2 regions of the Peribacillus sp. Aquil_B1 genome follow, and region 2 is predicted to be linked to the other one. Evidence: predicted binding sites of a transcription regulator. Region 2 holds the regulator's gene; the other holds the start of a gene.
The links. The regulator NrdR, encoded in region 2, represses ribonucleotide reductase genes. The targets are predictions, from matches to a motif close to AACACNATATATNGTGTT.
Positions count from the first base shown of each region.

Region 1: the regulator NrdR is predicted to act here: its motif matches at 3,632-3,649, upstream of MPH60_RS05790 (vitamin B12-dependent ribonucleotide reductase).

Region 1 covers NZ_JAKXEE010000001.1:1,132,492-1,148,322, forward strand. Annotated here, with positions in the region: gene gcvPA (aminomethyl-transferring glycine dehydrogenase subunit GcvPA) at 1-398, shown strand, start outside; gene gcvPB (aminomethyl-transferring glycine dehydrogenase subunit GcvPB) at 391-1,848, shown strand; gene MPH60_RS05780 (rhodanese-like domain-containing protein) at 1,988-2,371, opposite strand; gene MPH60_RS05785 (lipoate--protein ligase family protein) at 2,575-3,411, shown strand; gene MPH60_RS05790 (vitamin B12-dependent ribonucleotide reductase) at 3,800-6,370, shown strand; gene MPH60_RS05795 (hypothetical protein) at 6,522-6,707, opposite strand; gene splB (spore photoproduct lyase) at 6,851-7,876, shown strand; gene MPH60_RS05805 (patatin-like phospholipase family protein) at 7,961-8,842, shown strand; gene MPH60_RS05810 (SA1362 family protein) at 8,869-9,243, opposite strand; gene MPH60_RS05815 (DUF1385 domain-containing protein) at 9,382-10,335, opposite strand; gene MPH60_RS05820 (YqhR family membrane protein) at 10,669-11,181, shown strand; gene aroQ (type II 3-dehydroquinate dehydratase) at 11,275-11,721, shown strand; gene MPH60_RS05830 (M24 family metallopeptidase) at 11,722-12,783, shown strand; gene efp (elongation factor P) at 12,810-13,367, shown strand; gene spoIIIAA (stage III sporulation protein AA) at 14,142-15,074, shown strand; gene spoIIIAB (stage III sporulation protein SpoIIIAB) at 15,067-15,582, shown strand; gene spoIIIAC (stage III sporulation protein AC) at 15,604-15,807, shown strand; gene spoIIIAD (stage III sporulation protein AD) at 15,831-15,831, shown strand, end outside.
Region 2 covers NZ_JAKXEE010000001.1:640,169-655,999, reverse strand. Annotated here, with positions in the region: gene MPH60_RS03255 (GNAT family N-acetyltransferase) at 1-237, opposite strand, end outside; gene MPH60_RS03250 (hypothetical protein) at 291-461, opposite strand; gene thrS (threonine--tRNA ligase) at 567-2,498, opposite strand; gene ytxC (sporulation protein YtxC) at 2,888-3,748, opposite strand; gene dnaI (primosomal protein DnaI) at 3,871-4,809, opposite strand; gene MPH60_RS03230 (replication initiation and membrane attachment family protein) at 4,796-6,214, opposite strand; gene nrdR (transcriptional regulator NrdR) at 6,273-6,734, opposite strand; gene speD (adenosylmethionine decarboxylase) at 7,004-7,384, opposite strand; partial or broken gene MPH60_RS27940 (IS5/IS1182 family transposase) at 7,947-8,180, shown strand; gene MPH60_RS03215 (glyceraldehyde-3-phosphate dehydrogenase) at 8,279-9,316, opposite strand; gene coaE (dephospho-CoA kinase) at 9,475-10,074, opposite strand; gene ytaF (sporulation membrane protein YtaF) at 10,096-10,728, opposite strand; gene mutM (DNA-formamidopyrimidine glycosylase) at 10,809-11,639, opposite strand; gene polA (DNA polymerase I) at 11,659-14,286, opposite strand; gene hflC (protease modulator HflC) at 14,414-15,346, opposite strand; gene hflK (FtsH protease activity modulator HflK) at 15,343-15,831, opposite strand, start outside.

The DNA of each region.
Region 1 (15,831 bases), 490 kb from region 2:
AGCACATTCGCCGTGACAAAGCCACTTCCAACATTTGTTCCAATCAAGCTTTGAATGCGTTGGCAGCTTCTGTTGCAATGACCGCGCTTGGGAAAAAGGGTGTCAAAGAAATGGCCGTGCAAAATATTCAAAAAGCTCATTATGCAAAAAAAGCAATTATGGCAAAAGGGGTGGAAGTGATATTCGATGGTCCTTCTTTCAATGAATTTGTCATTAAACTGCCTTCTTCGTTTTCAGAAATCAATAAAAACCTTTTTGAAAAAGGGATGATCGGCGGCTTTGATTTAGGGACGGTTTATCCTGAGCTGAAAGACCATATGCTGGTTGCGGTAACTGAACTTAGAACAAAAGAAGAAATTGATGCACTTGCGCAGGAATTGGGGGATCAACATGAATAATCAAGATCAATCACTCATTTTTGAAATCAGTACTTCCGGTCGAATCGGGTACAGTCTGCCAGAAATGGATGTTGCAACTATCCCGCTCGAAGAAATTCTTCCTGCCGACTACATCCGTGAAGAAGAGGCAGAGCTGCCTGAGGTGTCCGAACTGGATATCATGCGTCACTATACAGCACTCTCCAAACGGAATCATGGGGTGGATTCGGGTTTTTATCCGCTGGGTTCATGCACGATGAAATATAATCCGAAAATAAATGAAAACGTGGCACGCTTCAACGGCTTTGCCCATATTCATCCATATCAAGATCCGGCTACCGTTCAGGGAGCATTGGGACTCTTATTTGATTTGCAGGAACACTTAACGGAAATCACCGGGATGGACCAAGTGACATTACAGCCTGCAGCAGGTGCACATGGTGAGTGGACAGGGTTAATGATGATTCGCGCTTTTCACGAAGCGAATGGCGATACAGAACGGACGAAAGTGATTGTACCCGATTCTGCACACGGTACGAATCCTGCCTCTGCCACTGTTGCCGGACTTGAAACGATTACAGTGAAATCCGATGAAAATGGTTTAGTCGACCTTGAAGATTTAAAGCGTGTTGTCGGACCGGATACGGCGGCCTTGATGTTGACGAACCCCAATACATTGGGATTGTTTGAAGAAAACATTTTGGAAATGGCAGAACTTGTCCATGATGCAGGTGGGAAGCTTTATTATGACGGAGCCAATCTGAATGCAGTCCTATCAAAAGCACGCCCGGGTGACATGGGCTTTGATGTGGTTCACTTAAATCTCCATAAAACATTCACAGGCCCGCATGGCGGCGGCGGTCCGGGTTCTGGCCCTGTCGGAGTGAAAGCGGACTTGATTCCTTACTTGCCTAAACCGCTTGTGGTCAAGCAAGGGGAGCAATTCGTTCTTGATTATGATCGTCCGCAATCGATTGGCAGGGTAAAACCTTATTATGGTAATTTCGGGATAAACGTGAGGGCATATACGTACATTCGTTCAATGGGTCCTGATGGCCTTAAAGCCGTCACCGAGAATGCTGTCATCAATGCCAATTATATGATGCGTAAGTTGGAACCATTTTTTGATCTGCCATATAATCGTCATTGTAAGCACGAATTCGTATTAAGCGGACGCCGGCAAAAGAAATTGGGGGTAAGGACTCTCGATATAGCCAAAAGATTGCTGGATTTCGGGTACCATCCTCCAACCATTTACTTCCCGTTGAACGTGGAAGAAGGAATGATGATAGAACCGACTGAGACCGAGTCAAAAGAAACGCTGGATGCGTTCATCGATGCGATGATCCAGATTGCCAAGGAAGCGGAAGAAACCCCTGAAATCGTTCAGGAAGCTCCGCATACAACCGTTATAAAAAGGCTTGATGAAACTCTTGCTGCAAGAAAACCTGTACTGCGTTATCAAGCCTAGATTGATAGCTTATACGAAAAAAAATCCCTGCCTGCCGGCGGGGATTTTTCATGTTTATGTAAGATTTCATTAAAGTCCAACAGTTAACTTTCTTTCCTTGAGCCATTGAATTAAAAAGAGCCCATGCGGAGATGGGGTCTTACTTCTTTGCTTTGATTTTCCCGGTCCACATTTTGAAACCGCCCTTTAGGTGAAAAAGTTCCCTGTAGCCCTTTTTGTATAGCATGGCTGCAGCTCTGCCGCTGATGATTTCGCTTTGAGCGTACAAATATACAGGCTTGTCCGGCCTAATTTCGACCAAGCGTGTTTTCATTTGAGTCATAGGGATGTTTCTTGCGCCTAAGATATGACCATTATCGAAATCATTCGGCTCCCGCACATCGATTAGCTGCACTTTTCTGTAGTTAGCGATAAATTCGTCCTGTGTTAGTGTTTTAACGATTTTACGCTGGCGGTACCAATTAAAAAGTGAATACGCAATAACCACTCCTAAGATGATGAGCAGTGTATATAATATTTCCAAACATAAAAACTCCCTTCTACCTTAACGAATACAGACAATCTTTATTATATAATTGCTTTACCCAATAATCAAAAAGAATTTTCATCAAATTCTTCATCGACTTGATAGTACTTTCTTTTTTAGAGTGTTAAAGTCTGTTAAACTACTACATGTGAGTTTTTTGTGGGGTATTGAAAAACAGTCTATCGAAACGAGGGGTAAGGATGGCTAAAGATAAATGGGGTTTTATAGATTCGGGGTATTGTTCACCGGCTTTTAATATGGCGCTGGACGAAGCGCTGTTAAACTGGCAAAGCAAAGGGGAAATTCCGCCAATCATACGCTTTTACGGCTGGGATCCAGCTACATTGTCGATCGGTTATTTTCAAAAGGCGGAAGCGGAAATTGATATGGAAGAGGTCAAAAGGCAGGGTCTTGGTTTTGTCCGCAGGCCAACAGGAGGACGGGCGGTACTGCACGAGCATGAATTGACTTATAGCGTAATCGTTCCAGAATCCTATCCGGGAATGCCGACTACCGTTACTGAAGCATATCGTGTCATTTCTGAAGGAATATTAATGGGATTCAGGAATCTGGGATTGGATGCTTATTTTGCCGTGCCTCGAACCGATCAGGAAAAAGCAGCTTTAAAATCGCCCAGGTCTTCGGTCTGCTTTGATGCTCCAAGCTGGTATGAACTGGTCGTTGAGGGCAGGAAGGTCGCTGGCAGCGCTCAAACCAGGCAAAAAGGAGTCATCCTTCAGCACGGATCCATTTTGCTTGACCTTGATGATGATAAGCTCTTTAGCGTATTTAAATTCTCAAATGACAGGGTTAGAGAGAGAATGCAAAAAAACCTAAAAAACAAAGCTGTGGCCATAAATGACATTGCAGGGAGAAGGATTACCATCCCTGAGGCGAAAGAAGCTTTTGAAAAAGGTTTTGCCGAAGGACTTTCGGTCGATTTAGAACCATACGTCCTTACCGAAAAGCAATTGCTGGAAGTGAAGGCCATTGCAGAAAGCAAATATGGAAGCGATGAATGGAATCTCATGAGATAGAGGAAGCAAAATCAGAGTGGATAATAAAAAAGTTTTTTCAGATTTGTTTGACCAAATAACACATCCCTTGCAGGGATAAGCCCTAAAAGGGATGGGGAAAAAGCAAGGTCCAAATTAATTGAAATCTGATGAAAAATTATTGTAAATCGACATTTTCCTCCCTTTTGCTAACTATATTAATTGATTTATCGTTTGACAAAATAAAAAGTTATTCAAAACAAACACAATATATAGTGGTTGAAATATTTAATGCGACACTATATGTTGATTTTTGAGTTTCGCTATGATAAATTTAGGGTACTTGTTAAGCGAAACGGACATGTAAGGTTACATAAGGATTTTTGCGGCAGCAAGAACGGATCTTGAAACATATAAAGGAGAGGGAATTATGTCGGTTGTAATAAAAGAAGCTTTAAAGGTTGATCTAGAAAGGTTGAATAAGGATATTTCTTTATTTCCCCAGGTTCACCCTGTAACTGCTGATATGAAAATGGCGCATAAGGGAGTGTCCCGTCTAGTCATGCTTGACCGCTATTCTTTTAAGGATACTGAAAAAATCACACTCTCGGCAGGCGATTTCGTCGTGTTGACGATTAAGGAAGATCCGAAATTCCCGGCAAGGGGTCTCGGTTACATCGTTGAAATTGATTGGGAAACCAAAAAAGCCAAAGTATTGGTGGATGAAGAATTCCGTGGCGTATTGGATAATCCGGAAGAAGTGGAGACGGGAATTGTTAACCGTCCGTTGGATATAATCGAAAAGCCGCTTGAAATATACTATGAACAAATTGCGAAACGTAATGCAACGGGATTGGCATCAGTGGAAACCACGGAAGAAAAGAGAACGGAATGGTTCAATAAATTCTATGAAGAATTAAAGAACCTTAATTTTGTCCCGGCAGGTCGAGTATTATACGGTGCGGGTTCCAATACGGATGTTACTTATTTCAACTGCTATGTAATGCCATTCGTACCGGATTCACGCGAAGGGATTTCAGAACATAGGAAACAAGTGATGGAAATCATGAGCCGCGGCGGCGGAGTGGGAACGAACGGGTCGACACTGCGTCCTAGAAACACTCTGGCAAAAGGGGTAAATGGAAAATCCTCCGGTTCAGTCTCATGGCTTGACGATATTGCAAAACTGACGCATCTTGTTGAGCAGGGCGGTAGCAGACGGGGCGCGCAAATGATCATGCTTGCTGATTGGCATCCTGATATTGCAGAGTTCATCATTTCTAAAATGCAAAACCCAAGGATTCTGCGTTACCTAGTGGAAAATACTAAAGATGAAGCCATCAAGAAATATGCGACGGATAAATTGAAATTCACGCCGCACACGGAACAGGAAACGGCAATGTATCAAGGGATCATTAATTATAAGGAGATTCCTGGCCAAGGCGGATTTAGCGAGAAAATTATTAGGGATGCAGAGGAAAAGCTCCGTACAGGGGGAACGTACAGTGTCCATAATTCTGATTTCCTGACTGGAGCCAACATCTCGATTTGCCTGACTAAGGAATTTATGGAAGCGGCGGAACAAGATGCGGAATACGAGTTGCGTTTTCCTGATGTTGAAAGCTATAATGCCGAAGAAATGGCCATTTACAATGAAGAATGGCATAATGTCGGCGATGTTCGCGAATGGGAGAAAATGGGGCACAAAGTCCGTGTTTACCGTAAAATCCGAGCTAAAGAGCTTTGGAATTTAATAAACATTTGTGCAACATATTCTGCTGAACCAGGTATTTTCTTTATCGATAATGCTAATGAAATGACGAATGCCAAAGCATACGGTCAACAGGTCGTAGCCACGAACCCATGTGGAGAACAGCCATTGGCCCCATATTCAGTATGTAACCTTGCGGCTGTCAATCTGGCTGAAATGGCTGATAAAGAAAGCAAAACGGTTAATTTCGAGAAGCTTAAGCAGACTGTCGAAGTCGGTGTGCGTATGCAGGACAATGTCATTGACGCAACTCCTTATTTCTTGGATGAAAACAAAAAACAGGCACTGGGCGAGCGACGGGTTGGACTTGGTGTCATGGGTCTGCATGACCTTTTGATCTACTGTGAGACGGAATATGGCTCTGAGGAAGGAAATATCCTGGTTGACAAGGTGTTTGAAACGATTGCGACGACAGCTTACAGGGCTTCCGTGGAACTTGCTCAAGAAAAAGGCAGTTTCCCGTTCCTGATCGGGTCAACGGACAAAGAAACCGATGAGCTAAGAACGCGTTTCACACAAACCGGATTTATGGAGAAAATGCCTGAAGATATCAGGGAAAGTGTTGCTGCACATGGGATCCGTAACTCTCATTTATTGACAGTGGCTCCTACAGGAAGCACAGGAACGATGGTTGGAGTATCAACAGGTCTTGAACCATATTTCTCCTTCACGTATTTCCGCAGCGGCCGTCTTGGTAAATTCATTGAAGTTAAGGCTGACATTGTACAGGAATACTTGGACCGCCATCCAGAAGCCGATACAGAAGAGCTTCCAAAATGGTTCATTTCCGCTATGGAATTAGCTCCAGAAGCACATGCTGATGTTCAATGCATCATTCAACGCTGGATTGACAGCTCGATCAGTAAAACGGTAAATGCTCCAAAAGGATATACTGTCGAACAAGTTGAAAAAGTATATGAACGTCTATACAAAGGCGGAGCAAAAGGCGGTACGGTATATGTGGATGGCAGCCGTGACAGTCAGGTTCTTACGCTCAAAGCGGAAGAAAACCAAATGGACGAGCAGCTTGAAATGGATGAATTGACAGATGTGGAAGTAAAGAAAAAAGTCGTATTGGTCGATACGATAAATGAACTGCGTTCGACTAACGTTACGATTGGGTCGGAAGTGGGCAACACTTGCCCGGTGTGCCGTAAAGGCGAAGTCCAGGAAATGGGCGGATGCAATACTTGCACGAATTGCGGAGCACAATTAAAATGCGGGCTATAAGCTGAAGTAAGGGAAGTCGTTAAGGTATGCTGCAAAGCTAGCTTAACGGCTTTTTTTAGTGCTTTACATGTTTTTTAGGAACAGTCTATTCACTTACATGCCAATAGAGAAGACCGAATCATCGTAAATTCGGTCTTCTTTTTGCGTTCAATCAACCATTTTCATTTTGCTGCCTTATTTCCTTTTCGGCTAGATATTGATTGCCATCTTTCAATACCGAAAATTCATCGACAGAGTCACCAGGTATATTCCTTGGATTTGGATATTTATTATCTGTTTGGACGGTGATTGTTTGTTTCCCCGTTCCATTTGTCAAGAAGTCTCGTTTATTAGCCATATTGCATCTCCTTCTCCTTCATTTTGAATTTCCAAGTAAAAACAATGATGAGGATAACAGAATAAAGAAAAACTATCCTTAGGAATTAGATTGTGTAGTTCGATTGAAAGTATGAACAAATCGATAAAAGATTGGAGAACGAAATGAAACCATTTATGCCGCAGTTAGTTTATATCGAGCCCAGGGCATTGGAATACCCGCTTGGCCAAGAATTGAAAAAGAAATTCGAAGATTTGAACATTGAAATCCGTGAGACCACATCACATAACCAAATTAGGGATCTTCCTGGGGAAAATGATTTGCAAAAATATCGTGTCGCAAAATCGACGCTTGTGGTAGGAATCAGAAAAACATTGAAATTCGATTCTTCAAAGCCATCTGCTGAATATGCCATACCTCTTGCTACAGGGTGTATGGGGCATTGTCACTATTGCTATTTACAGACGACACTCGGATCGAAACCATATATTAGGACATATGTGAATCTTGACGAGATTTTCGAGGCAGCCGAAAAATATATAAATGAGAGAAAGCCTGAAATTACCCGTTTTGAGGCAGCCTGTACATCGGATATTGTCGGAATTGACCATTTGACGCATTCTTTAAAAAGGGCCATAGAATATTTTGGAAAAAGTGAATATGGGGTTTTAAGGTTCGTAACTAAATTTCATCATGTCGATCATCTGTTGGATGCTGAACATAATGGGAAAACGAGATTTCGGTTCAGTATAAATTCGCGTTTTGTGATAAAGAATTTCGAGCCAGGCACTTCGAGCTTCGAGGAAAGGATGGAAGCTGCACGCAAAGTGGCAGGTGCCGGATATCCCCTGGGTTTTATCGTAGCTCCAATATATCGCCATGAAGCATGGAAGGAGGGGTATCACGAATTATACGAACGATTGAGTGAGGCTTTAAAAGGGGTGGATATACCGGATTTGACTTTTGAATTAATCCAGCATCGGTTCACTGGTCCAGCAAAAAAAGTGATTCAAAAAAACTACCCGAAAACTAAATTGGAACTGGACGAAACGAAGCGTAAATATAAATGGGGCCGATATGGCATTGGTAAATATGTTTATCAAAACGAAGAAGCCGCAGAACTGGAAACGACCATTCGTGGGTATATCGCGGAATTTTTCCCGAAAGCGGAAATTCAGTATTTTACCTAATGTAGGCATTTTTCTATTTAAAACTGTCATAAATCCCTCTAATCCTGCTTAAAAATGTAAAGACCGGATTAGGGGAGGGCAGCTATGATTATTGACGGCGTTTTTTCCGGAGGCGGGATTAAAGGCTATGGTTTAGTGGGAGCCCTGCAGGAATTAGAAGAACGGGGTTTTGTATTCCATCGGACAGCCGGTACAAGTGCAGGATCCATAATTGCAGCTTTCGTGGCAGCTGGGTACACCGGAAAAGAAATGGAAAAGCTATTTCTTGATATAGATTTAAGCGGCCTGCTGGATAAAAGGCGTGGTCTTTTGCCTATCCCGCTTGCCAAATGGCTCCTGGTATACTGGAAACTTGGCCTTTATAAGGGGGACGCATTGGAAGGGTGGATTGCCAGTAAACTTGCCGAAAGGAATGTAGTCACCTTTAAGGATGTTCGACCGAAATCCCTTCGTATCATAACCTCTGACATCACAAATGGGAAATTGGTGGTTCTGCCTGATGATCTACCGAACTATGGCATTGATCCGATCACTTTTCCAGTTGCAAAGGCAGTAAGAATGAGTTGTAGCATTCCTTATTTTTTTGAGCCAGTCAAACTTGATGTCGGAAAAAGCAAATTCCTTTTTGTTGATGGAGGTGTTTTGAGCAATTTTCCTATGTGGTTATTCAATTCAGATCATGTAAGGAAGGAACGGCCGGTCATAGGCTTGCGGCTAAGTGTCGATGAGATATGGAAACCGCATGAGGTGGATAATGCGGTTGAATTGTTCTCCGCACTATTCAAAACGATGAAAGATGCCCATGATGCACGATATATCTCCAAGAAACACGTCCATAATATTGTATTTATTCCGATGAAAGGAATTTCTGCAATGGATTTCAATCTGAATGATGAACAAAAGGGTGAATTGATGAAACGGGGCAGACAATACACGAAAGAATTCCTTAAAACTTGGACTTATTGATGATGATAAATAAAAAAATCGGGCTCTTAAAAAGAAGCCCGATTTTTCTTTTTATTCTTTTTCCCTTCGATGACGGTTAAGTGACTATCCGTTTTCTTTCTCCATTTTATTTTCTTTGATGATTTTGCTGCAGAGAAGCTAGCCACATTATCTTTTTTCGAAGTTCGGTTTTTTTGCCTTTTTTTCGATTGGCGGGCAGCCTTTCGGAATGCTTGCTGCTCTTTCTTAACTGGTTTTCCCTTTGTTAATCCGGTATAAATCATATAAATAATCCCTGCGACAATGGCTATTATGAGAATGTTTCTAAAAAAGCCAATCGGGTCATTAAATAGTCGGCTCAATAGTCCGAGGACTCCGAGGGCGATGATTCCGTATATCATGAAAGATATGAAACGTTTCAACAAAGACACCTCCTTAAGAGCATCATAAGCATTTTTAGCTTATTTTAAACATTCTTCATGTAAAATATTTGAAAAAAATGAAGGTTATTCCCTTAGTTTAGTATATGATTTTTCATAATCAAAATGTGTATAGATGTTTTACACAATTACATCCGATTCTAAACCTTTTTTGGTCTCCTTTTCCATTCTCAACAGTTCTTGGAATGAGGCTAATGCGACTTCGACTTGATCATCTGTCGGGGCTTTGGTTGTCAATAACTGAAGCCAAAGGCCAGGATAGCCAAGATATCGCAGAATGGGAATATCCCTTACTTTGTTGGTCAACTGCAATACCTCGAAGGCAATGCCAAGCACGACGGGGATAAGCAAAACGCGATCCACGACACGGAGCCATAATGGATCGGTCGGAACCAGCATATAGACGAACATGCCTACAATGACTGTAAATAAAATAAAGCTGCTGCCACAGCGATAATGAAGGCGTGAACTTGCCTGCACATTTGCTACGGTCAATTCTTTTCCGCTTTCAAAGCAATTGATCACTTTATGCTCTGCTCCGTGATACTGAAAGACCCGCTTGATCAATGGCGTCATGGATACTACGTAAATGTATACCAGCAATAAGATCAACTTGAACAAGCTTTCCATTAAAACCTGAGCCATATGGCCACTGAAGATGGGTCTTGTCAATTCAGCAAGAAAGACTGGAATCAAAGTGAAAAGCAGCTTCCCGAATAGGAAGGAAAGAACGCCGATTACGGCAACTCCAAGCCATACACTCATTTTAGAAGATTCTTTCGTTTCATTTTTCTTTTCTTCCTGCTTTTCCCCGTCTTCTTCTTCATACTGTTCAGTTGAAAAGTTCAGATGTTTCGAACCGGTGGCACTTGACTGAACCAGTGATACGATACCCCGTAAAAAAGGTACTTTTTTTAAGCTGTTGACAACAGGTTTCGATTCACGAGGCAGATGATAATATACAATCGTCGAATCTTTGCGGCGTACCGCAGTGACTGTGTGATGTTTGCCGCCGAACATGACGCCTTCCACAACAGCCTGCCCTCCGTAAACGGGTTTTTGAACCTCAGACATTTCTACACCAACCTAATAGTTATTCACGTAGCTCTCTCAAGGGTGCTAACATGTTTATTATCAAGCATCACAAGGGTAAAGGCGCTCCTCCAAAAATTGAATGGAAGCTTTAACCCTGCAAGTACTTTATGAATGTTGAATCACAGGAAAGTCGTATCCCGTGTACATTATAAACTTCAACAGAGGATGGGTATTTTCCTCTGAAAAAAGCAGATTATTTATGATTTAATCATACAGAATAAATCACAAAACCTCTAGTGATTCTCCTTCCTAAGAATAAAAAAAAATAGTTCTATTTATCAAAGGGCATACTACGTAGCGGAGGTGATTGATATGTCTTCTAATGAAAAAGGACAAATTCAACAGGAATATCAAAGCATGTTAATCTACAATGTACTAGCTGTCGGTTTTGTTGGGGGGGCTTTAGCCAGTTTTATCGGCATCCTAGCCCATTATATTAACTTTATGGATTTTAGCCCAAAATTCATACTTACTTCGTGGTCCAATATGACCTGGATCGATCATTGGCTCGGTACGGTAATGACCATAATTTTGTTCGGAATTCTATCCGTGGGGATCGCTTTTATATACTATAGTCTTTTTAAAAGGATGAAGAGTATTTTTCCGGGTATTATTTTGGGGGTGGTTTGCTGGGCTTTGCTGGTATTTGTCCTGAAACCGATGTTCGTCGATTTTCCAACCTTTTCTAAAATGTCAGCAAATACGGTTATAACTAGTGTATGCATTTTTATTATATACGGTCTTTTTGTAGGATTTTCTATATCATACGATCAACAGGAATATATCCGTCAAAAAATCAAAGCCGAGAAGCAATCGGAAAGCTGATTGCTTCTTGGTTGTAAAAAAGTAGTAAGACAATTTGTAATTATGATAGAATGTTCATGGAAAGCATTCTTTTAACATGAGCAGGTGTTTATGATGACAAAAATCTTACTAATCAATGGTCCGAATTTAAATCGCTTGGGGAAGCGGGAACCTGCGCATTATGGATCCTCGACGCTTGCGGATGTGGAAGCGCAATTAATGCAGCAAGCTCAAGGGTTAGATGTGGAATTGACTTCTTTTCAAACGAACCATGAAGGAGCGATTATCGACAAGCTCCATTGGTCAGAGGATCATGGGATCGACGGGATTATCATTAATCCTGGAGCTTTTACTCATTATAGCTATGCGATTCGTGATGCAATAGCCGGAATTGATGTTCCAGTGGTGGAAGTGCATATTTCGAACATACATGCCCGTGAAAGCTTTCGGCATGAATCAGTGACCGCACCGGTAACGGCGGGACAGATTGTCGGCTTGGGGATACACGGATATGAATTGGCGTTGCAGGCGATCACAAAGATTGCAAAGGGGAGAAATTAAATGAATAAACTAATGCGCTTAAGAGCCTCAATGGAAAAGGCGGGCATTGATGGTTTTTTGATTACTAGTACATATAACCGTCGTTTCATGACCAACTTTACGGGAAGTGCAGGCGTTGTGCTTATTTCCCAAAAAGAAGCTAAATTCATCACTGATTTCAGATACGTGGAACAAGCGGGCAAGCAGGCGCCGGACTATGAGATCGTTCAACACAAAGGAACCATCATCGAAGAAGTCGGCAAGCAGGCTAAAGCGATGAATATTGGCAAGCTGGGCTTTGAGCAAGAACACCTGACTTATGCTACATATAAGGCATACGAAGCGGCCATTGATGGTCAACTTTTGCCGGTGTCGGGGGTAATTGAGAATTTACGCTTGATAAAGACTTCATCAGAGATTAAGATATTAAAGGAAGCGGCTGCTATTGCTGATGCTGCGTTTACACATATTCTGGATTTCCTGCGTCCAGGGATCTCGGAACTGGATGTATCCAATGAACTTGAGTTCTTTATGAGGAAACAAGGGGCAACTTCTTCTTCCTTCGATATTATTGTAGCATCCGGCTTAAGGTCCGCACTTCCGCATGGAGTGGCTACGGATAAAATCATTGAAAAAGGCGATTTCGTCACATTGGATTACGGGGCATACTATAATGGGTATGTGTCTGACATCACTCGGACATTAGCGGTTGGCAAGCCAAGTGAAGAACTTATTAATATTTATGACATTGTTTTAGAAGCTCAACTGCGAGGGATGGCTGGGATCAAACCTGGTATGACTGGCAGGGAAGCGGATGCACTAACTCGAAATCTAATTGAAGAAAAGGGATATGGGCAGTATTTTGGACATTCGACCGGACATGGAATCGGTCTTGAAGTTCATGAAGGTCCAGCATTATCCTTTAGGTCTGATATCATTTTAGAACCAGGTATGGCCGTAACCGTTGAACCGGGCATTTACATACCGGGGGTAGGCGGAGTGCGGATTGAAGATGATACAATCGTTACACTTGATGGTAACGAAGCACTTACTCATTCAACCAAAGAGTTAATCATTCTGTAAACATGTACATGTAGGAGGACAAATTTATGATTTCTGTAAACGATTTTCGCACGGGTGTTACGATTGAAGTAGATAATGGAATTTGGCAGGTTATCGAGTTCCAACACGTTAAACCTGGTAAAGGTGCAGCTTTTGTACGTTCTAAACTTCGTAACCTTCGTACGGGTTCAATCCAAGAGAAAACATTCCGTGCTGGTGAAAAAGTTGCTAAAGCACATATTGAAAACCGCAAGATGCAGTATCTTTATGCAAGTGGAGATAGCCATGTATTCATGGATAACGAAACATATGACCAAATCGAGCTTCCTGCATCAAGCATAGAACGTGAACTTAAATTCCTTAAGGAAAATATGGAAGTGCATATCATGACTTTCCAAGCGGAAACACTTGGGGTCGAGCTTCCAAACACAGTGGAACTTGAAGTGGCGGAAACGGAGCCGGGAATTAAAGGCGATACATCTTCAGGCGGCACGAAGTCAGCCGTACTTGAGACGGGCCTTTCGGTTCAAGTTCCATTCTTCATCAACCAAGGTGACAAACTATTGATCAACACTAATGAAGGTTCTTACGTTTCACGTGCATAAATGAAAGGAGGCCGAGATTAATTTCTCGGCCTCAAATTTTAGACAAAAAGGTTTCGGAATGGTCTTATTCCGAAACCTTTTTGATTTTTTATTGGATTGGACTTCATGATGACGTAGAGGATCTGCTTCTTCCATTTATTCTTGCCAAATAAGGAGTGTCACCACTTTCTGATGGTCCTTACTTTCTGTACACTGTGATAAAAATGAACGAGTCGCACAAATGGTTTAGGATGATTTGTACACACGATAGCCCTCTTTAATCTCCATTTTACAAGCTGGCACCATCTGGTCTACAGTAATCATTTCAAGCTGATTTCGCTCAATAGAATCATGTTTTAAAAAGAATCCTCTCACCTCAAGTTTTTTTATCCTCCTATTTTAAAAAGACTGTAGGAAGGGGTCTATCTTAATGTTAAACCAAAGTTGATTGGGAACGGAAGGTACGAGACTCTTACGGGAATAGCGTGTCCAAGGGAGACCCCACAGGCACAAAGGCGCCAAGGAGGCTCCCGGACCGCCCGCGGAAAGAGAGTGCCCTACGTTATAAGCAACGTCCAAATTGTACAAGCCATAAAAAAACTTAGGCAAACTCGTTTTCTTCGAATTTGTCTATAGACTGTAGACCGGGATTAATTTCTCGGTCTTTTTTTGTTTTTTTTATCCAGGAAGATATAAAAAATCAATAAATGGTCTGTTTCTTTAATAGCCTGTCATCATTGCAGGCTGGTCGGCATATATTTTATTGAAAGTGGTGTATACAGGAGGATTGTCAAAATGGAAACGATTCTTTCTTTTTTACCGAAAAAATTATACGAGCAACTCCGGGGTATGACACCGATGATGATCGATAAGATGGAAGAACTGCGAATTCGGGTTGGAAGGCCGCTTGAGGTCATTGTAGGAGGGGAACCGTACTTCTTTTCATATGAAGTGACCCATTCGGATGCGGATCAATTATTGAATCAAATAGGCCAATTTTCGTTATATACACTTGAAGAAGAATTAAAGCGAGGATATATAACAATAGCAGGCGGACATCGGGTGGGGCTTGCTGGCAAGGTGATTCTCGAAAATGGAACGGTCAAAGCGATCAGGGATATTTCCTCATTCAATATTCGGGTTGCACGTGAAAAAATAGGTGCAGCTGAACCGCTCACTCCTTACTTATATGACGGGGAATGGCAGCATACAATGTTGATCGGTGCTCCGCAAACGGGAAAAACGACCATATTACGTGATATTGCAAGAATGATATCCAGTGGTAATGAAAAACAGGGCATTGCCCCTCAAAAGGTGGGGATAGTGGACGAGCGCTCGGAAATTGCCGGATGTGTTCATGGTGTGCCGCAGCTCCAATTTGGAACAAGGGTTGATGTGCTCGATGGATGTCCTAAAGCGGAAGGGATGATGATGATGATCCGTTCGATGTCCCCGGATGTTTTGATTGTGGATGAAATAGGCCGCGCAGCGGATACGCAGGCTGTGCTGGAAGCCGTGAACGCAGGTATTAAACTCATGATAACTACACATGGCCATACACTGGATGAAATTAAAAAGCGACCTTTTATCGCTGAAATATTAAAGCAAAACATCTTTGAACGATTTATAGAATTACAGAGAAGTAAATCCGGTAAGAGGAGCTACAATGTCCTTGATGCTGCCGGAGTTCCCATTTTCTTGGGGGGAAGTGTGAACCCGCATGTTTAAGTTAATAGGAGCAGCGATCATTATCATTGCAACGACATGGGCAGGTTTCGAAGCTGCGAAAAAATTAAGTATGAGGCCTCGTCAACTGAGACAGCTGAAAGTCGCCATGCAATCGCTTGAAGCCGAAATCATGTTTGGCCATACACCTTTGAAAGAAGCGGCAAGGAAACTTTCCAAACAGATGGCCAAACCTTTATCCATCTTTTTCGATGCATTTGCAAACCGACTCGAGTCCGGAGAGACCACTGTCAAGGAAGCATGGGATGATAGTTTGAAGAAAATATGGCAATCCCTTGCTTTAAAACAGGGAGAATTCGAGATTCTTTCACAGTTTGGAGAGACGCTTGGAAAAAGCGATAAATATCACCAGCAAAAGCAAATCATGCTAACGATGGCACACTTGGAACGGGAAGAGAGCGATGCACTCGACCGACAGGGAAAATATGAAAAAATGATGAAAAGTCTTGGATTTTTATCAGGGTTATTATTGATCATCTTGCTGATGTAGGAATATGTAGGGGGAATGAAAATGGGCATTGATGTGGACATCATATTTAAAATAGCGGGTGTGGGGCTAGTAGTGGCATTTCTTCACACGATACTCGATCAGGTTGGGAAGAAGGAATATGCCCAGTGGGTGACACTTTTCGGATTCATCTATATTTTATTCATGGTAGCTTCTGTAGTAGAGGATTTATTTCAAAAAATTAAATCTGTATTTCTATTTCAGTAAGGGAGGGATTCGCGATTGAAATCA
Region 2 (15,831 bases):
CGTTCGGCCCATTTGATTGCCCAATAAGATTAAATAACCTTTCAACTCATGTCCGCTAGCAGCAACGAGGAAAACGGAAAGGGGATTTTTTTCGATTTGATCCATTTGCTTTTCCATTTGTTTCGCTGTCGCTTTTCTTTCCCCAGGGTTGAACAGCATATACCCGGAATCTTCAACATGATTGAACAGAGCAGCCAAGTTACCCGCGTCTTCCCTTGAAGCCTTTCTAATCTCCATTTATCCCCACTCCCCCTTTGGTTACAGTCCGTACTGACCGATGCCATCAAATGTTAAGAGTTTTCTTTCGCCTTTTTCTTTTTCTCAATGGCGTCCCAAGAAAATAGGGCTATCCAAAATAACAGGACCGGGACGATGGCATATTGTCGATAACCATCCAATAACAATAAGATGATGATGACAAGGAATGTCGGTCCGAATAGATAAGTAAATTTCTTTTTCATGCTGTCCCCCCTTTCATTGCTGTACATATTTTCACATGATGGTTTCATTTTATCATGCCATAATTAAAAAGAGGGACACAACTATATGTGCCCCTCTTTTTGATGTTAACGGCTTACTTCAGCCTTAATCGCTGAAACGAAGTCTTCAAAAGCGATCGTTTCGGACTTTTGTTCACCGTACTTACGTACATTCACGCTGCCTTCTTTGGCTTCATTGTCTCCAACAACCAGCATGTACGGGATTTTTTGCATTTGCGCTTCACGGATTTTGTAACCGATTTTCTCGTCACGTGTATCCAGGTCGACACGAATGCCTTGCGCTTTAAGTTTTTCCTGTACTTCTTTCGCATAATCCAAATGCACTTCAGGTGAGACCGGGATCACTTGTGCTTGGATAGGTGCAAGCCAAGTTGGGAATGCACCCTTGTATTCTTCGATCAAGTAAGCGACAAAACGTTCCATTGTGGAAACGACACCGCGGTGGATAACAACCGGACGGTGCTGCTTGCCGTCCTCACCGACGTAATTAAGATCAAAACGTTCAGGAAGCAAGAAGTCAAGCTGAACAGTGGAAAGCGTTTCATCTTTTCCTAGAGCAGTACGTACCTGAACATCGAGCTTAGGACCGTAGAAAGCCGCTTCACCTTCCGCTTCAAAGTAATCCAGACCTAGTTCATCCATGGCGCCTTTTAACATGCTTTGCGCTTTCTCCCACATGTCATCATCATCGAAGTATTTTTCTGTATCCTGCGGATCGCGATAAGACAGGCGGAATGAATAATCCTTGATATCGAAATCTTTATATACTTCCAGAACCAGGTTCACAACGCGCTTGAACTCTTCTTTGATTTGGTCGGGGCGGACGAAAATGTGCGCATCATTCAATGTCATCCCACGTACACGCTGAAGGCCTGAAAGGGCACCTGACATTTCATAGCGGTGCATCAAGCCTAGCTCGGCAATCCGGATTGGCAGTTCCCGGTAGCTGTGGATGCTGTTTTTATAGACCATCATGTGATGCGGGCAGTTCATAGGACGCAGGACAAGCTGTTCGTTTTCCATCTCCATGACAGGGAACATGCCGTCCTGGTAATGGTCCCAGTGTCCAGAAGTTTTATAAAGGTCCACGCTACCCATTACAGGTGTGTAGACATGGTCATAACCCAAACGTTCTTCCTTGTCCACGATATACCTTTCGATTGTCCGGCGGATGGTCGCTCCTTTTGGCAACCACATCGGCAGCCCTTGTCCCACTTTCTGTGAGCTCATGAACAAGTTCAATTCTTTGCCGATTTTACGATGGTCACGTTCCTTGGCTTCTTCTAGGAAACGCAGGTGTTCGGCCAAATCTTCTTTTTTATAGAAAGCCGTACCGTAAATGCGTTGCAGCATTTTGTTTTTGCTATCGCCTCTCCAGTATGCTCCAGCGATGCTCAATAGCTTGAATTCTTTGATTTTCCCAGTTGATGGAACATGAATTCCACGGCAAAGGTCAAAGAATTCACCCTGCTCATAAAGCGTTACCTGCTGATCGCCAGGAATTGCATCGATCAACTCCAATTTATACTCGTCGCCTATTTCTTTAAAACGGGAAATCGCTTCATCACGACTCACTTCGATGCGGGAAATTTCCAAGTTCTCGTTGACGATTTTCTTCATTTCTTTTTCAATCAATGGAAGGTCTTCGGGAGTCAATGATTCCTCTAGATCCATATCATAGTAAAAGCCGCCCTCGATGACCGGACCTACGCCGAATTTAGCGTTTTTGTACAAACGTTTGATCGCTTGTGCCATCAAGTGTGCTGTACTGTGACGCAGTACTTCAAGAGCATCCGCTGTGTCCTGTGTGACGATTTCGATTGAACCATCTTGTTCAATCGGGCGTTTCAAATCATATAATTCACCATTGAATTTTCCGGCAATGGATTTTTTCCTTAAACCAGGACTGATGGATGCAGCGATGTCTTCAGTTGTTGTGCCTTTAGCAAACTCCTTAACCGCTCCGTCAGGAAAAGATATTTTCAGTAATTCTGACATTCAGTTTCACTCCTTCTTATTGTTCGAACAATTTACAGGTATTTGATTCCATTACAACACAAAAAAGCCCGTCCCTGTATAAAACAGGGACGAGCTTAGTAATAAATATCATTAACCCGCGGTTCCACCCTCGTTCCAGCTTGCTTTTCACGGCAAAATGGCACTTGTAACTTGGTAACGGCAGCTTCCCGTCAGCTCATATTCACAGAATGCCTGCTTTCCGAGCCGAAGTTTAAAGGTGGTAAGTGTTCCATGCGAATAGGAAGCTTACAGCCTGTTGGCTCCCCTCTCTGATAATCGGCGACTAGAATACCCTTGTCCTCATCATAACTTTTAGTTTTTTAATAGTATGTAGGAAATTATAATTTGTTATACGGTGAAAATCAAGGTTAATTTTCTTTTTTCCACGAAAGATCATTCAAATGCATAGAAAATGACGAAAGTGGAAGGATAGTGGCCCGTTCTTCGAAAATCCTTGAAATGGTCTGGATCAGCCCCTCATCCTTGTCATCGGTATAGATACACAAGTTTTCAGGAGCAATCGATAAAAGCGGGGCAAGTATCACCGTATCGAGAAATAGTGAACTTTTGGCAAGAAGCCTCCTGTCGATCATACTATTGATTTTTGGACGGTCGAGCTTGCTGAACTTCTGATCATAGAAATGAAAACCATCCCGGTTGACAAGGTGAAGCTTTCTTAATTTCGACTCCTGCCCATGAAGGCAATCACGGAGTGTAGCAATGAAATTTTGATAGTCCTGTTCCAGCTTGTATTCATCAATCGCCTTGACGACATACTTTTCCAACGTGTGCTGAAATGACTTCAAACGGAAGGTCGTAAAAGAATCGAATGAAAAAGATACCTTTCCAGCCAAGATGCTTTGAAGTCCTTCCTCAATCAATCGTTTCTCTGTACTGAATGCTTCATCTTGACTCCTGGCTCTTTCCACCTCGATGATTGATGATGCAATTTCAATGATGGCTTCAATTTCTTCCCGTTCCCTATAAAAAAATTTACCGACTATTATTTGCTCCAGAACAGGAAGCGTTTTTTCTTCCAATAAAAAAGAATGAAATGCATCACGAAGCAGAATTAGCCATTCATCACCTGAAGAATCCGTCATATCCACATAAATGCCTTGTTGCGGAAGAAATCGAATATATGCTTGAAATTCTGCCCCCAGTGGATGGACAGAAACGAAATTCAGTAATTTCAATGCCTCTGAATCGTTTTGAAACGAAATTTGCACTACGACATCCCCCCCTTCCCCCTTGCTTCTTTTTTCATGTATATGGGGATGGGGACGTGTTTAGAAGTAGGATGGACCTTGTAAGAAGAAAAAAGTGACCTCCTTTAAGAGACCACTTTTCTTCATCTTCTCCGATTCACGCCATCAAGCTTGACCGGCTCAGCTAAATATTGAATTCTTTCCAGTACCCTGGCGGCCTTCACTTCTTCCTTCTCACCACGCTGTGAAAAGGTCAGGTGGTTCTCCAGGCCATTCAAGTCAAAATTCGAAGTGAAAAACGTTGGCAGGTTTTCCAGCATCCTAAATTGTAAAATCGGACCAAAAACCTCATCGCGCCCCCAGCTCGTCATGGACTCCGCTCCAATATCATCAAGCATGAGGACAGGTGCCGTTTTCACCATTTCAATTTTTTCATTGACCGTATTATCGCCTATCGATCCCTTAAGTTCCCTCAAGTAGTCAGGGACATAGACTATAAGGGAGGAAATTTGCCTTTTTGCAAGTTCATTGGCAATCGCACCTAATAAGTACGTTTTCCCAACACCGAATTTCCCATATATATATAAGCCTTTTTGCCTTTTACCCGGCTCATATTCCATAATGAACGACATAGCTTTACTTAAGACGGACAAGCGTTTGTTTTCATTATCCGTTTGGGTAAAGTCTTCAATGCTCGCCTTTAAAATATCCTTCGGTACATACAGGCTGCGGATCAGCTTTTCCCGTTTCCGCTTTTCATCCTCTGCCAATTTCCGCGGGCAGACTTCATAATGCAGGTTCAGGGCTTTCCCTTGAACCACCAATTTGGGATAATACCCTTGCATCATATTGATGCAGCCATCCAAGCTCGGACATTTATCACACTTATTGCTTTGTGAAGTGAACTCATAAAGCTTCCCCAAGTTTTTATCAATCATTTCTTTCGTGACCGTCGAGCTGTTGGCATTCATAAATAACCGCACTTGTTCGTTTTCAAAAATCTCCTGTTTCAGCTTTTCATAACGCTGTTGAAATTGATTTGTATTGGCCAATTTATTAAGGGACCTATTAATCTTTTCCATCGTTCATTTCACCTCCTGCTTTCCACAGCTTCCATTTCTCCAGAAGCTCGCGTTTCTGGGCATCCAATTCAGGCTGATCTGCATTCTGCTCCTGCTGTGCTTCTTCTTTTTTCCCAAGCCAATCCGGAACCACTTCTTCACGTATCGCCTTTTTCCTGCTGCCCTTCGCAGCATTCCTGCTTCCTTGGGCCCAGTCCTGATATTTCCTATGTTCATTTTTAGCCAGTTCCATCGCCTCGACGACCGTGGAGACCTTCAGCCGTGCCCAATGGCCTGCCAGCTTTTCGACATAGCCCTTCGTGAACTTCATATCCGTTTTGAGCATGACATATTCGATCAATACATTGACGACACCCGGATTCAGCTTTTGATTGATCATCACGCCCTCAACGACTTTCAAATCACCGCTTGATGGCTCTGCACCGCCAGACAATTGCATCAGCCGCTCCCTTGGAGAAATCGTCTCCAAATGACGGATTAACTCTTGTTCCTGTGTTTTCGGTTCCTCTTTTTGTGTCCGTTCACGAATCGGCTGCACCCGATTGACAAGGGAAGGCATATCGGCCTGCCGTTCGATCTGGTACCAGTCCCTTGCCGCCTTTCTGAGCACTTCCTCATCGATCTCATCATCCAATGAAACGGCATCCATTACTAGTTTTTGCATTTCAAGCGGATCGATGCCATATAAAAAAGCAAGTTTGGCAATCGTATTTTTTATTTTCGGAGTAAAGGCCTTTTTCGGTACGATCGAGGATTTTATCCCGGCAAATAAAAGGTCAAAATCAAATAAGTCATCAAACCCCGATGGCTCGACGCCTTCCGTCCGGTCGATGTATTGCTGTTCTGGAATCGGTTGCCATTCATCTTTCGCTTCATCCGTTACATATAAAGAGTCCAAATGATCTGATGAGAATACTTCCGCAAAAGATTTAGTCACACCTTCATATTGATCGGGTAAGATATGGTCATCACAAAAGAATCTCTTTAACCGGTTGAATTGCGCTTTTCCGATTTTTTTGTATAAGTAAATATTCAGCATTCCATCCGTGAAAAACTGCTGGGGGGAAAGCGGCGGGTTTAACTCATAGATGAATTCCTTCGTTTCATTTTTCGATTTCTTATATACATTCAACAGACCGATTCCCTCAAGTAAAAGCCGTGCTTCGTAAATATCACCTAACTTAAGGCCGATGGTATTCATTAATTGATAATGTGAGGAGGTTTCCGACCATAGCCTGTTTTCCTCCAACTCACTCCATAACGTCATATATAGGCTAATGCAGATAGGTCCAATAAGAGGTTGATATAGTCGGGTAAGTATTTTCCGATCATAATCATGAAGCAGCCCCGCAGATGAGACCAAATATGAATCAGCTGGGAGCAATTCTTGCCAATGCTTTGACATCTCCATTCAAACCTTTCAAAAGATGTAGTGAAAAAAGAGCCAAAGTGAATCTTCAGCTCTACTTTCTTTCTTTATTTATCAAATCTTTCAATTCATCGATAAAGACATTGATGTCTTTAAATTGTCGATAGACGGATGCGAACCTTACATAGGCAACCTCATCGACTTCTGCCAGCTTGTCCATCACCATCTCGCCGACATTGTCGCTTTTCACTTCCGATATGCCCTGGTTGCGCAGTTCTTTTTCTACATAACTGGTAATTTGCTCTAGTTCTTTCAAGGGAACCGGACGTTTTTCGCAAGCCCTGATCAAGCCGCGCAGGATTTTATCACGACTGAACTCTTCCCGCGTCCCGCCCTTTTTCACTACAATAAGCGGTGTTTCCTCCACCTTTTCAAATGTCGTGAATCGAAAACCACATGCCTCACATTCACGGCGTCGTCGAATCGATTTACTTTCATCGACTGGCCTGGAATCGAGCACTCTTGTTCCGTTATATTGACATGATGGGCATTTCATCATTATCAGCTCCGTATTTTATGTAGGACTCCCCTATCTAAATGTTCCCCAAGGAATTACTCTCTATCTTAATCTTATATTAAATGGAACGGCCAGTACAAGTAAAAAGTGTAACTTCCGGCAGCAGGCATTTTTTGTTCTGCCGTTGAAGCGCCGTTGTGAAAGTCTTTATGCTGTAAGGGCAGCCTCCCCTATAAAGGGAAGCAGACTGCCGATTGATTGCATTAAAAAAGAGATGCACCCATGGCATCTCTGTGTATACGTGTTTTTTATAGGGCACTTATATTGGCTTTTTTCATTTGTACAGGACCTAATCCACGTGGTAATTCTATGTTTTCACGTGTTTGCGCATTTAAAGCTTCTGCAATATAATCTGCCGCAATATTCGGATCCAAGTTACCGCATGTATAGACATCAATGCTCGCATAGCCGTGTTCTGGAAAACTGTGAATCGTTAAGTGTGATTCAGAAATGATGACAACCCCGCTGACTCCTTGTGGAGCAAATTTGTGAAAGGCAACTTCTCGTACCTCTGCACCTGATTTCAAAGCAGCATCAACAAAAATCTTTTCAATTAAATCGATATTGTTCAGTTTTTCAAAGTCACAACCCCAAAGTTCAGAAATGACGTGTCTACCCATAGTTTCCATAGTGTAAGCTGTTTCCATATTAAGCTTCCCCCTTACCATGATTTAAAAATAAGTTCTGATAACTACCACGGGGGAAAGTTAGTCCAAAGAGGTCCTAACCCTTTAAGTAGCCATCATGCAAACCGCTATTGAAGAAGTTCACGATTCATAGTATATATGGTTTGAATTTTTTTTGCAACTCCAAATTGAATTTTTGGAAAGATAAACTTTATATGTAATAGGGATATTGCGATTGGAGCAAATTCTGTTTTCTGGTTTATTCAGCGCCTTAAAGCCGTAAGGAATTAATGGATCACTGTATTAAAAATAGCCCGCTAAAAAATTTTAGCAGGCTCTGACTGTAGTTCGTCTACAGTTTTTTTAGTTATTTTATATTAGGCCGTTGATTTCCACTCCAGGCACTCGCTTTCCGCGGGCGGTCCGGGAGCCTCCTCGGCGCCATTGCGCCTGCGGGGTCTCCCTTTGACGCACTTTCCCCGCAGGAGTCTCGTCGTACCTTCCGTTCCAATTAACTTTGTTTTAACAGTAAGATAGAACTCCTTTTACCTACAGTCTATTTTAAGAAGAAACCAAGGAGATTAAGGGCAGTTCAACTGATACTAAGAGTAGTTACTATTATGTGAATGATGAACGAACAAAATAAGTTTGCCTATTCGTTTCATGCTGCATCATACGCAATGGAATTGTGTTAGGGACGATAGTAACACCTGGAAATACGCATGATAATCATATCTTAGAGCTTCTGGTTGAACTAGTGATTGAGAAAGTTGGAAAACCAGGAGCAGATTCAAAAGATAATTATGCGTTAGGTCACCATTATCTATAACTGCTTCAAATCCAATAAAGAATCAAAAATAGCCCGCTAAAAAATTTTAGCAGGCCCGTTTTTTCAATTTATTTTACTGATAATTCGACTTCTGAAGTTTTTTTCAACTCGGAGCCAACTAATTTCACAAGGTCCACTACCCGGTTGGAGTAACCCCACTCATTATCATACCATGCAAGGACTTTCACTTTCCTGTCCCCGATCATCATCGTCGTCAACCCATCGATGATTGCCGAGTGTGGATTCGTTTTGAAATCACTGGAAACTAAAGGTTCCATCGTGAATTCCATGATTCCTTTGAGTTCATTTTCTGAAGCATCGATGAAGGCTTGGTTCACTTCATCAATCGTGACATCACGGTTTAAATCCACAACAAGATCGACTAAAGATACGTTAGGTGTCGGTACGCGGATCGCCATACCATGAAGCTTGCCTTTTAATTGCGGCAACACTAGTGAGATGGCTTTTGCAGCTCCTGTAGTCGTAGGAATCATGCTTTCCGCTGCGGCACGGGCACGTCTCAAGTCTTTGTGCGGGTTATCGATATTATTTTGATCATTAGTATAAGAATGTATCGTAGTCATTAAACCGTTGTTTATGCCGAATTTTTCATCAAGCACTTTTGCAACCGGTCCAAGACAGTTCGTTGTACAAGATGCATTGGATATGACGAAATGCTTGTCAATTTCCAGGACTTCCTCATTTACTCCCATTACAATGGTAACGTCTTCATTTTTACCCGGAGCTGATAATATGACTCTTTTTGCTCCTGCTTCTAAATGAAGAGCTGCTTTAGAACGATCATTGAATTTCCCAGTGGCTTCAATTACAATATCTATGTTCATCTCTTCCCAAGGCAATAGCTTTGGATCGCGGTTATTTATTAGTTTTACTCGGCGGCCATTCACTACTAGTGAATCATCTTCAGCTATAATGATACCGTCGAATTTACCATGTATCGTATCATATTTTAGTAAGTGTGCTAAAGTTTCAGCTGGATAGCTTGCATTAATGGCAACGATGTCCAAACTCTCATCTAATATGGCTTTTCGGAAAACCATTCTTCCAATTCTCCCAAATCCGTTAATCGCTATTCTTGAATTCATTGTTCGGACCCTCCAGAAATATTAGTGTTATACTTATTACCTTTCACATGTAATTAGTATAACATAATTCAGAGGAATTGTGCTAATAAAAATGCGGATTGTTCTTATTTTTTCAACACAAAAAGAAGAAACCGGGCGGTTTCTTCTTTTTGTGTTGATTATATGACATACCATTCGCTAAGTATGGACTTCACTTGCCGCTTCGTTTCATTAATGTCACCATTATTATCGATGACGGCATCCGCTAATGCCTTTTTATCGGCCAAGGGCATTTGCGAATTGATCCTGGCAAGTGCCTCCGTCTCCGAAAGACCATTCCTGTTCATTAATCGCTGCAATTGAACTTGCTCATCCACATAGATTAAAAGCGTCTTATCCACCATGAATGTCAGCTTGCTTTCGAATAGGAGCGGAATATCCATGAACACCGTTTCTTCTCCTGATGATAGTGCCTCTTCCGTTTTCAGCCGCATCCAATTCCTGACGGCAGGATGCACGATGCCATTCAATAGCAATCTCTTTTCTTGATCATTAAAAATGATCGACCCGAGCTTTACGCGATCTATATTCCCATCCGTCAATAAGATATCTTCACCAAATGCCTTCACAACTTGATGATAGGCTTCTTCACCTGGCTCAACGACAGCACGGGAAGCCAGATCTGCATCGACAATCGTGAATCCGAGTTCCTGTAAATAGAGGCTGACGGTGCTTTTCCCACTGGCAATGCCTCCGGTGATTCCGATGATTTGTCCCATAAGCTCCCCCTTTTAAACTTATCATAACTTGAATAAACCGATGATAATCAATAGTACACCTGGAAGAAAGGTCAAATGCTGGACAACTTTATTATTTGAAAGCAATTTCCCGCTTTGAATTCCGCTCCAAATGAAAATCGAACTCATAACAGCGATGCACCCTGCAAGGATGATCGGTGAAATCCCGATCATAGCCGCTCCTACTCCGGCACCGAACGCATCCAGCGAAAGGGCAAACCCGAGAACAAGCGCTTCAACACCTGTAATCGTACCTGATTTATCAAAATCGGCATTCAATGGTTTTTGTAAAATATTAATGACTACCCCAAGTGATTTAATTTCAAAATTAAAGATGATCTTTTCATGATATCTATCATCTTTCAGATCTTTTTCAGGCTTAAAATATTGGTATACCATCCAGGCACCAAGAAAAATGAGGATGATGCCACCCGTTTTTTCAGCCGCCCCGATAGATATGAGCTGACTGATGAATTGTCCGATGACCATCGCTATACCTAAACTCAATGCAGAGCAAAATGAGATGACTGCTATTGACCTTAAGGGGATTTTCATCTTCCGCATACCGAATGTCAAACCTACGCCAAATCCGTCAATACTAACTGCAAAAGCGAGAAAAATAATTTGTAGCCACATCGGAATGTTACTCCTTCCCTACTCGTTGCTACCCTAGTATATGGAAGGAGCCCATCCGATGTGTTTGAAAAAACCATTACCTATTTAAGCGGCTGGCATAACGGGCAAATATGTGTACCGCGTCCTGCAACAACCAGTTTCTCAAGCGGCGTGCCGCATGTTTTGCAGTTCTCGCCCTTTCGCCCATAAACATTCAGCTCCAACTGAAACATGCCGATTTGCCCTTGGGAATTGATGTAAGAACGAATCGTACTTCCGCCTTTTTCCACAGCTTCACCTAAAGTCGCAATGATTTCTCCATGCAACGTCTTGATTTCCTGCAATGAGAGTGAAGAAGCGATTCTCTCCGGATGGATACCGGAACGGAATAACGACTCGTCTACATATATATTCCCAATCCCGACGACAACCGTTTGATCAAGGAGAACAGGCTTGATTTTCCTGTTGGTTCTTGCCAGTTTCCTACTTAGCCCCTCGACAGTAAAATCATCAGACAAAGGTTCAGGTCCTAAATGCAAAAGAGGAAGCCGATCAAGTTCTTCCCCTTTGGCAAATAAATGCATCGTTCCGAATTTCCGGACATCCCTGTACCGAAGTTCACTGCCATCCGTGAAAGTGAAGATTACATGGGTATGCTTATCATACGCCTCTTCTTTTGGATGAACGCCGTATTTCCCCTCCATCCTTAAATGCGAAACCATCGAATAATCATCCAAGGTGAAAATGAGGAACTTGCCCCGCCGGCCTATTCCCCTTATCGTCTGCCCCCTTAAAGCATCCTGAAACTGTTCGACAGGTTCAGGAGCTTTAATGATCTTTGGCCAGAAGACGGACACTTCCTTGATCTCTTTTCCGAGTACGAGCTGCTCTAACGTTCTTCTGACTGTTTCCACTTCTGGAAGTTCTGGCATTGCAATCACCTATCTTTTATTATTTGGCATCAAACCATGTTGGCCCGAAAGCATAATCCACTTTAAGGGGCACGTTCAATTCAATGGCATTTTCCATTTCCTCCGGAACGATCACTTTAAGGATTTCCAATTCCTCAGGAGGAGTTTCAAAAATCAATTCATCATGCACTTGAAGAAGCATTCTCGTTTTAAGACCTTCACTTTTCAGGCGCTTATTCATGTTTATCATGGCAAGCTTGATGATATCCGCGGCACTGCCTTGAATCGGCGTGTTCATTGCTGTCCGTTCAGCAAAGCTCCTGATGTTGAAGTTCCTGCTTGTTATCTCAGGTATATAGCGCCTTCTTTGCATCAGAGTCGTGCTATACCCTTTTTGACGGGCCTCATGTATGCTTTCTTCCATATATTCCTGAACACCAGGAAAGCTTCTTAAATACTTCTCGATGAACTCTCCAGCTTCTTTTCTCGTGATGCCAAGACTTTGCGATAGTCCGTAATCACTTATACCATAAACGATTCCGAAGTTTACCGCTTTGGCATGACGCCTCATATTCGAAGTGACTTCCTCTGCCGATACATGGAACACATCCATCGCTGTCTTTGTATGGATGTCCATCCCGGCCTGGAATGCTTCCACCAATCCGCTGTCATTGGCGATATGCGCCAGAACCCGCAACTCGATCTGGGAGTAGTCGGCAGCAAAAATAATCCAATCCTTTTCGGAGGGAATGAAGGCCTGCCTGATTTTCCTTCCTTCTTCCAGTCTGATCGGGATATTCTGCAGATTGGGATCTGTAGAGCTTAACCGGCCGGTCTGGGTCAATGCTTGGTTGAACCGGGTGTGCACCTTGTCCGTTTTGCCATTGACCACCTTAAGCAGCCCTTCAATATAAGTGGATTGCAACTTACCAAGCTGGCGATACAGCAGTATCTCCTTAACGATATCATGCTTGCTTTCCAGTTTTTCCAGTACATCGGCTGACGTCGAATAACCTGTTTTGGTTTTCTTCATGACAGGAAGCTCCAACTTTTCAAACAGGATGGCCCCAAGCTGTTTAGGTGAATTGATATTGAACGCCTCTCCAGCCAAATCAAAAATTCGTGCTTCGATGTTTCTTAAGCGAATGGCTAATTCCTGTCCCATGTTTTTCAGTCGGCCTATATCCACCTTGATTCCCTGCCATTCCATATTGGCCAGGATGATCGACAGTGGCAGCTCCAGTTCCGTAAATAGGTGAAATTGCTCGAATTCATGCAGCTTATCGATCATCGGTTCTTTCAGGGACAGAATCGCCTTCGCTTTTCTGGCGATATGCTCCCTCAATTCCGCTTCCTCAGGTATTTTGCGTTTTGCACCTTTTCCATAAAAAACGTCATCCGTTTCAAGGCGGATAGCACCTTGAGTTTTCGTGATTTCTGCCACTTCGTCCACTGACTCTGCCGGATCCAGGATATAGGATGCCAAAAATACATCAAAATCGATGCCTTTTATTTCGACTCCTCGATGGCGAAGTGCCACAACCGTACGCTTTGCATCGAAAACCGTTTTCTTTTTTGTTTCATCCTCTGCCCAGGTTTTAAAGGCCCCGGAACTCAGAGCGTCTTCTCCATGGAAGTAAAAATGACCTTGTTCATTACTGATGGCGATCCCCATTATATCGGCACGATGATAATTATCTTCTAATATTTCAACATACAAAGCACTTTCATCGGCAAACATTCCTTCTGTCATTTCAGCCGAGTGGTGAACCTCAATCTTCTCCTGTTCAAGCGGTGCACTTTCCGTTACATCCAATTTATCGAGCAAAGTCGAAAAGCCAAGCTCTTTATAGAATGAGATGACTCGGTCCTGGTTAATGCCAGTATACTTGGTCTCGTTTACGGAAACTTCAAGCGGCGCTTCCCTCGTTATTGTAGCCAGCTCTTTGCTTAATAGGGCCAGGTCTTTATGCTCTTCTATTTTCTCTTTCAATTTCTGTCCGCTTACCTCATCAATCGACTGCAAAAGGTTTTCAACTGTTTCAAATTGATGCAATAATTTAAGGGCAGTCTTTTCACCAACACCCGGTATACCGGGAATATTGTCGGAGGCATCTCCCATCAGCCCTTTTAAATCAATGATTTGCAAAGGGGAAAGACCGTATTTTTCATGAATATGCTTTGGAGTGTATTCCTCAATTTCAGTAATCCCCTTTTTCGTTATGGAAACCGTCGTACTAGGGGAGGATAATTGCGTTAAATCCTTATCCCCGGATATGACCTTCACTTCAAAACCATCTTTTTCCGCTTGCAAAGAAAGCGTACCGATAATATCATCGGCTTCGTAGTTCTCCAGTTCATACCTTTTTATTTGAAAACAATCAAGCAGCTCGCGAATGAAAGGGAATTGCTCCGATAATTCTGGCGGCGTTTTTTGGCGCCCTCCCTTATATTCTTTAAATGATGCATGCCTGAATGTCGTTTTACCCGCATCAAATGCCACAAGTATGTGCGTTGGCTTTTCTTCTTCAAGAATGCGGTTGAGCATCATGGTGAATCCGTACACGGAATTCGTATGGACCCCCTTATCATTATTCAAGAGCGGAAGCGCAAAAAACGCACGGTATGCAATGCTGTTTCCATCTATTAGTACTAGCTTTTTATCCAAATCCGTCTTCCTCCAGTCATACAGGTTTATGTAGTTATAGCTTCTATATAAAAACGCAAAAAGCCGTTCATTTTCTTTCTCTATTCTACCATGAGTAGAAGCGGAAAGAAAAATGACGGCATCAAGGTTATTTAGTATTTCCCATTAACAAGCTGGCATAAGGGGAATCCGAAGGAAGAACGATGACCGTTTGATCTCCGATCGTTTTTTTGTAGGATTCAAGAGTCCGGTATAGCTTATAGAATTCGGGATCTTTGGAAAACGACTTATTATAGATTTTCGCTGCTTCCCCTTCTCCTTCAGCCCTGATCACTTCTGCATCAGCCTCTGCAGTAGAGAGCAATTCTTTCACTTTCCGGTCAGTATCCGCAATGATACGGTTTTTCTTCGCATCACCTTTTGATAGGTATTCTTGAGCTTTCGATTCCCGCTCTGAAATCATCCTCTTGAAGACGGACGCTTCGTTTTCGGCGGGTAGGTCAGTCCGCTTTATCCGGACATCCGTCAAGCTTATGCCATAACTGTCCTTTTGCAGCAGATCGTTGACTTTTTCGGTTATGCGGTCGTTTAAACTTCCCCTGGATGACTTCTCATCATTGATGATCTCATCATAATTCAGCTGGCCCAGCTCCGAACGAACTGCAGAATAGATGAACTCTTCCATTTTCGTTTCAGCGTTCTCAAGTGTCCTCGCATTTGTAATCAATTTCTTCGGATCTTCTATTCTCCAAACGGCATAGTTGTCGATCAGCATCCGCTTTTTATCTTTCGTATTGATTTCCGCTTCTGAAACATCAGAACTCATCTGATACTTCGGCAATGTCACAACGCTCTGAATGAATGGCACCTTCGCTTTCAATCCCGGGGTCTTATCGATCCTTACCACTTCACCGAATTGGCGGACGACTTTATATTCCCCCTCTTTGACGATATATACATTGGTGAAGATGATTAGCAGCAGCGCGATGATAATAATCAGGAAAATGCCAAATCTCACATAGCCCCTCCAATGAAAATTCCCTTTTTTTAGTTCAGAGAAATCTATTATTTTTCCGCTCATTGTTTAGCGCCCCCTTCCGCTGTCGCTTTTTCTTCCGATGCATTCCCTTTTTTCGTATCTTCTTCAGGTATAGTGGCTTCATCAGGGGCGGGAGTTTTTTTCGTTTCCTCTTTTTCAAGAGAGCGAAGCGGCAAGTATTTCATTGTGTTTCCATCATCATTCATAATATATATCTCAGCATTCGGCAATACTTCCTCAAGGGTCTCAATAATAAGGCGGTCCTTCGTAATCCCCTTATTGCCCTTATACTCACTGAGTAATTTTTCAAAGACCGCTACATCCCCACGGGCAGCTTCCGTACGGGCAGCTTTATCCCCATTAGCCTGAGAAATGAGGGCATCTTTTTCCCCTTCCGCTTCATTCATACGCTTATTTTCATATTTATCCGCTTCGTTGATTTTCGTATTCGCCGTTTCCCGGGCATCCGTTACATTGGTAAATGCTTTCCGCACTTCTTCATTCGGTAACTCCACATCCTGGAGTTT